2 linked regions of the Cupriavidus taiwanensis LMG 19424 genome follow. The protein of the gene in region 2 interacts with the protein of the main gene of each other region in a pairwise test. Links are inferred from orthologs where the notes say so. Each region holds a gene or a part of one and is shown on either strand. Other genes may lie near its edges. The genes, in order: grxD and RALTA_RS06970.

Region 1 (3,093 bases), 1.5 Mb from region 2 along the record:
GGCCGCCGCCAGCGATGCCGCCGCTGCCGCCAGCAACGCCGCAGACGCCGCCAAGGCTGCCGCGAGCGACGCCGCCTCCAACGCCTCCGCCGCCGCGGAGAAGGCCAAGGTAGACGCCGGCAACGCCATGGAGCATGCCAAGCAGGCCGCCAAGGATGCCGTCAACGCCGGCGCCGACAAGGCCAAGGACGCCGTCAATAAGTAATCGCCCCGGCGGGGGTATTGCGCCCGCCGCCGCCGAGGAGCGGTACACTGGCGCGAAGCCGGAAGTCCCCCAGAGCACCGCCCCCGAAGCCCCGCCAGGTCCCGCACCGGTGGGGTTTTTTGTAGCCGGCACCAGAACCGTCTCTTGCCCACTTGATGTCCACCCCCGACTCCGCCGCGCTGCCGGCAACGCCCACGCTGCGCGAGGCCCAGACCCTCGCCGCCATGGCCGGGCTGCCTGCGCTGGAAGCGCGCATGCTGCTGACCCACGTCACCGGCCTGAGCCGCACCCAGCTGATCACGCGCGACACCGACGTGCTGACCATCGCCCAGCGCGATGCGTTGGCGACGCTGCTGGCGCGGCGGCTGGCGGGCGAGCCGATGGCCTACCTGATCGGCGAACGCGAGTTCTTTGGCCGCAAGTTCCGGGTCACGCCCGACGTGCTGATCCCGCGCCCCGATACCGAGGTTGCCGCGGAAGCCGCGCTGGCTCGGCTGGCCCCGGTGCCGCACCCCAATGTGCTGGACCTCGGCACGGGCTCCGGCATCCTTGCCGTGACGCTGGCGCGCGAGCGGCGCGACGCGCGGGTCTGGGCCACCGACATCTCGCCCGGCGCGCTGATGGTGGCGCAGGACAATGCCCGCGCGCTGGGCGCCGAACATATCGAGTTCCTGGTCTCCGACTGGTACTCGGCGCTGCCGCCGGACCTGCGCTTTCACCTGATCGTCAGCAACCCGCCCTATATCGCCGCGGGCGACCCGCACCTGGCCGAAGGCGACCTGCGCTTCGAGCCGATCGACGCGCTGACCGACCACGACGATGGCCTCTCCGACCTGCGCGCCATCGTCAGCGGCGCCGGCATGCGGCTGCTGCCCGGTGGCTGGCTGCTGATGGAACATGGCTATGACCAGGCCGCGGCGACGCGCCAGTTGCTCGAAGCCTCCGGCTTCGCCGACGTGTTCACGGCGCGCGACCTGGCCGGGCTGGAGCGCTGCACCGGCGGACGCTGGCCGGGCGCACGGCCTGCCGGCACGTCCGCGGCGCCCTGAAGCGCAGCGGCGATTCCGGTAAAATCGTTATCAGACTCCCGCCGTGCGGCCCGGCCGCACGGTATCCCTTTCTCCCCAGGCGGCGCCCGCGACACGGCCTCGCCCCACTGAAAAGCAAACCATGAGCGACGTGCAGCAACAGATCGACCAGATCGTCAAGGGCAACCCCGTAGTCCTGTTCATGAAGGGCACCGCGCAATTCCCGATGTGCGGCTTCTCCGGCCGCGCCATCCAGATCCTGAAGGCCTGCGGCGTCGATGCGCCGACCACGGTCAACGTGCTGGACGACGAAGGCATCCGCCAGGGCATCAAGGAATACGCCAACTGGCCGACCATTCCCCAGCTCTACGTGAACGGCGAGTTCATCGGCGGCTCGGACATCATGATGGAGATGTACCAGAACGGCGAACTGCAAACCCTGCTGAAGGGCTGAACCAGGCCATGTCCGGGGCTGGCGGCACACCGCAACGGCTGATCGTCGCCATCACCGGCGCCACCGGCGCCATCTACGGCGTGCGCCTGCTGCAGGTGCTGCGCGCGGCGCCCGCGGTGGAGACCCATCTGCTGATTTCGCCGGCCGGCGTGATGAACCTGCAGCATGAGCTGGACATCGGCCGGGCCGAGGTGGAAGCGCTGGCCAGCGTCGTGCACAACGTGCGCGACATCGGCGCCACCATCGCCAGCGGCTCGTTCCGCGCGCAGGCCATGGTGGTGGCGCCCTGCTCCATGCGCACGCTGGCGGCGATCGCGCATGGTTTCTCCGACAACCTGATCACGCGCGCCGCCGACGTCACGCTGAAAGAGCGCCGCAAGCTGGTGCTGATGGTGCGCGAGACGCCGCTGAACCTGGCTCACCTGCGCAACATGACGGCGGTCACGGAGATGGGCGGGATCGTGTTCCCGCCGGTGCCGGGCTTCTACCAGAAGCCGCAGAGCATTGCCGAACTGGTCGACCATACGGTCGGGCGCGTGCTGGACCTGGTGGACCTGCCGCAGATCGGCCAGACCCTCGCGCCGAGTTGGGGCGGGCTCAACGCCCGCGCCGGCGACGCGGCCGGCAACTGAGTCCGGCCGCCCCGATTGCCGCGAACGATTGCCGCGAACGATCACCGCCGACGATTACCAGCGGCGATAGCCGCGGCCATAGTAGCCATAGCCGTAGCCGCCGTAGTAGTAAGGACGGGGCGCCACGACCACCGGCGCGGGCGCCACGTACACCGGCGCCGGACCGACCGCCGGGCCGGCGGGCGTGGGATAGACGGCGCAGCCGCCCAGCAGGGTCACCGATGCCGCACCGGCAGCCAGTCCAATCGTCAGCATTCTCATCATTTCATCCTTGGGGTCGCAACGGGCATGTGCGTGCCTTGCTGACGTTATACGGGTGGAACGCGTAATACGGCGTCAAAGCCGTGTAACGCTTGTTACCGTTCCCTACTTGTCATGTCGCCACCCCTGGATGCCGTCTAGATTTCGAAGCGGATGCCCTGTGCCAGCGGCAGCGAATCGCCGTAGTTGATGGTGTTGGTGGCGCGGCGCATATAGCCCTTCCACGCATCGGAGCCTGATTCGCGGCCGCCGCCGGTCGCTTTCTCGCCGCCGAAGGCGCCGCCGATTTCCGCGCCGCTGGTGCCGATATTGACGTTGGCGATGCCGCAATCGCTGCCCGCCGACGACAGGAAGCGCTCGGCCTCGCGTATCGATTCGGTGAAGATGCACGACGACAGCCCGTGGGCGGCGGCATTGTTCAGCGCGATGGCCTCGTCCAGCGAGGTGTACGGCATCAGGTACAGGATCGGCGCGAAGGTCTCGGTCAGCATGGTGTCGTGCTGCGCGTCGGTC
Region 2 (3,093 bases):
CCACCGTCGACGGCCGCTTCACTGTGCTGATGCCGCACCCCGAGCGCGTCTTCCGCGCCGCGACCATGAGCTGGGCGCCGGACGCATGGAAGCAGGTCGCCGACGGCGGCAGCCCGTGGATGCGGATGTTCCGCAATGCGAGGAAGTGGGTGGGGTAAGGCTCCGCGCCAGGGGAACCGACTTCTGGCGGTTTAGCCTCTCCTGATTGCGGGGAGGGGCGGGGGTGAGGGCCGGCGCATCAACGAAGCCCGGCGCCGCCCCCGAACCCACCATCCCGATACGCACCCGCCTGCGCCCCAAGGCCGGCGTCAGGCCGCAGCCACTCCCCGCGGCCTCGAACTCCACGCCACATACGCATACGTCAGCATCCGCGCGCCCTCATCATGGCGCGCGGGCGCCAGCGCGCCGCTGGCCAGTTGATAGGCCACGACGGCATGCAAGGTCTTTTCCGGGGAATACCGATCCCGCAAGGGGAGGTGGGGATGGAGCCGGCGCCAGCCGGGGGCGGCGCCGTCCAGGGTCGCCCAGGCCAGTGCGCAATAGCACAGGCCCCGGGACGAGAGATGCCAGAGCTGCCAGTAGCGGCCGGTCGTGTGCACGCGCTGCATCCTGAATGGCTGCAGGGCCGGCGGGGGCGACCGGCCCGCGGCTTACTGGATCCTGGCCTTGTCCTTCAGGGACTTCATCATGGCCTGGAACTGCTCGCGTTGCCAGTTCTGGTCGCCCATCAGCATCTGCGTCAGCTGCGGCTTCACTTCTTCGAACGACGGGATCTTGGCGTCGCGCACGTCGACCAGCTCGATAATGTGCCAGCCAAACTGGGTCTTGACCGGGGTGTCGGTCATCTGGCCCTTCTTCAGGCCGGTCATGGCCGCGGAGAACTCGGGCACGTAGCTGCTGCTGTTGGCCCAGTCCAGGTCGCCGCCGTTGGCGGCCGAGCCCGGGTCCTTCGACGCGGCCTTGGCCTGGTCCTCGAACTTGGCGCCGCCCTTGATCTTGGCGATGATGGCCTTGGCGTCGGCTTCCTTTTCCACCAGGATATGGCGGGCATGGTATTCCTTGCCGTTGCCGAACTGCGACTTGATCTTGTCGTACTGCTTGCGCAGCTCGGCGTCGCTGGCGCCGTGGGTCTTGACGTAGTCTTCGAACACCGCACCGGCCAGCACGTTCAGGCGCGCCTGTTCCAGTTGCTCCTGCACGTCGTCGCGCTGGGTCAGGCCGCGCTTGTTGGCTTCCTGCACGAGCAGTTCGCGGTCGATCAGCATGTTGCGCGCGCGCGTGCGCAGCTCCGGGCTGTCGGGCTGGCCGGTGCCGGCGATCAACTTGTCCAGCTTTGCCGACGGAATGGCCTTGCCATTCACGACGGCGGCATTCTGGGCGATGGCCGGCAGGCTGCCGGCAGCAAGCACAGCCGCCAGGCTGAACGAGAGGACGGTGGTCTTCATGGAATCAGGTCTGAGAGTTGCTGGAAGAATCGCGTGAGGATGCGAGGGATTGTGCGCGGGATTGGTACTCTTGGTCGGTGAACGCAGTCACGGCGAGGGCGTGGATCTGCGTGGGGAACAGACCGCGCAGCGCATCATACACCATGCGGTGTCGGGCAACCCGGTTGTGACCCGCAAAGCGCTCGCTGACGATTGTCACGTCGTAATGTCCGCCGCCGGACGCGGCGCCGGCGTGTCCGGCGTGCAGCGCGCTGTCGTCGCGCACGGCCAGGTGGCTGGGGGCGAGCGCTGTGCGCAGCATTGCCTCGATCGTGGCGGGATCGGCTGCCATCAATGGTTTCCTTCGGTTCGTGGGGGCGGAACGGGGCGGGGCGCCGCCGTCAGTCCTGGGTGTTTTCGGGCATGTGGCGCGACAGCCAGACGCTTTGCGCGACGATGAAGACCAGCATCAGCCCCATGCTGCCGAACAGCTTGAAGTTGACCCAGGCCTCGGTCGAGAACTGGTAGGCCACGTACAGGTTGAGCACGCCCATGGCGGCGAAGAAGCCGGCCCAGGCCAGATTCAGGCGCGCCCACACCGGATCCGGCAGGGACACCTGCTTTTCCATCATGGCGCGGATCAGGTTCTTGCGCCACACCAGCACCGAACCCAGCAGCGCGGCCGCGAACAGCCAGTACAGCACGGTCGGCTTCCACTTGATGAAGGTCTCGTTGTGCAGCACCAGCGTGGCGCCGCCGAAGACCGCGATGATCAGCAGGCTGACCCACTGCATCGGCTCGACCTTGCGGTGGCGGAACCAGACCCAGCCGATCTGCAGCACCGTGGCGCCAATGGCCACGGCGGTGGCGGTGTAGATGTCGGCCAGCTTGAAGGCGGCAAAGAAAAGGATGACCGGGAACAGGTCGAACAGGAATTTCATGCGGGTCCAGGTTGTGTCCGGCGTCCGGGCCGGACCATTCAGGCATCAGGGCTGCGGGTCGCGTTTGGGTGCGCCGCCAGCGTGGGCATCATCCGCCGCACGCTGATCCGGGTCGCGATCGTCGAATTTTAGCGCAGCCGAGTTGATGCAATAGCGCAGCCCCGTCGGCGCCGGGCCATCCTCGAACACGTGGCCCAGGTGGCTGCCGCATTCCTTGCAGCGGACTTCGATGCGCGTCATGCCGTGGCTATGGTCGACATGCTCGGCAATGACCTCGCCGTTGATCGGGCGGAAGTAGCTGGGCCAGCCGCAGCCGGCGTCGAACTTGGTGGCCGATTCGAACAGCGGCGTGCCGCAGCCCACGCAGTGGTAGATGCCCTGGTCCCAGTGGTCCCAGTAGCGGCCGGTGAACGGGCGCTCGGTGGCGGCTTCGCGGGTCACGCGGTATTCGATGTCAGAGAGTTGTGCACGCCACTCGGCGTCGGTCTTGGTGGTGGTCATGGTTGTCCTCGCGGTGTTCCCTTGGAGTAGATGGCCGGTCAGGCACAGTCGTCAAGACGAGCAGCTGACCTCCAGCCCCGCGGCCCAGTCCGGCGGCAGCGCGGCGTAGTGCTCGGCCTCGGGCTGTTCGTCGAACGGGCGCGACAGCACCGCCAGCAGCCGCTCGACCTCGCTGAAGTCCTTGCCGCGGGCCTGGCGGATGGCGGTCTCGGCCAGGTGATTGCGCA

Evidence for each region.
Region 1: the proteins of RALTA_RS06970 (region 2) and grxD interact in binary tests that used the Escherichia coli proteins (3 or more experiments, as listed by UniProt). The link is inferred for Cupriavidus taiwanensis LMG 19424 from one-to-one orthologs.

Annotation. Positions count from the first base shown.
Region 1 is NC_010528.1:2,962,990-2,966,082, forward strand. The notes cover bases 257-3,031. They hold grxD (Grx4 family monothiol glutaredoxin), read left to right. Parts: upstream 257-1,375; coding sequence 1,376-1,687; downstream 1,688-3,031. Other genes in these bases: prmC (peptide chain release factor N(5)-glutamine methyltransferase), read left to right, coding at 361-1,254; RALTA_RS13635 (UbiX family flavin prenyltransferase), read left to right, coding at 1,696-2,319; RALTA_RS13640 (hypothetical protein), read right to left, coding at 2,374-2,574; amaB (L-piperidine-6-carboxylate dehydrogenase), read right to left, coding at 2,718-3,031. Also shown: RALTA_RS13620 (hypothetical protein), read left to right, coding at 1-205; more of amaB, read right to left, coding at 3,032-3,093. UniProt on the Escherichia coli protein: Monothiol glutaredoxin involved in the biogenesis of iron-sulfur clusters.
Region 2 is NC_010528.1:1,510,914-1,514,006, forward strand. The notes cover bases 114-2,888. They hold RALTA_RS06970 (BolA family protein), read right to left. Parts: upstream 1,777-2,888; coding sequence 1,450-1,776; downstream 114-1,449. Other genes in these bases: purL (phosphoribosylformylglycinamidine synthase), read left to right, coding at 114-158; RALTA_RS06960 (hypothetical protein), read right to left, coding at 309-608; RALTA_RS06965 (peptidylprolyl isomerase), read right to left, coding at 651-1,445; RALTA_RS06975 (septation protein A), read right to left, coding at 1,826-2,365; msrB (peptide-methionine (R)-S-oxide reductase MsrB), read right to left, coding at 2,411-2,866. Also shown: more of purL, read left to right, coding at 1-113; RALTA_RS06985 (protein adenylyltransferase SelO), read right to left, coding at 2,918-3,093. UniProt on the Escherichia coli protein: Transcriptional regulator that plays an important role in general stress response. Has many effects on cell morphology, cell growth and cell division. Acts by regulating the transcription of many genes, including dacA (PBP-5), dacC (PBP-6), ampC and mreB.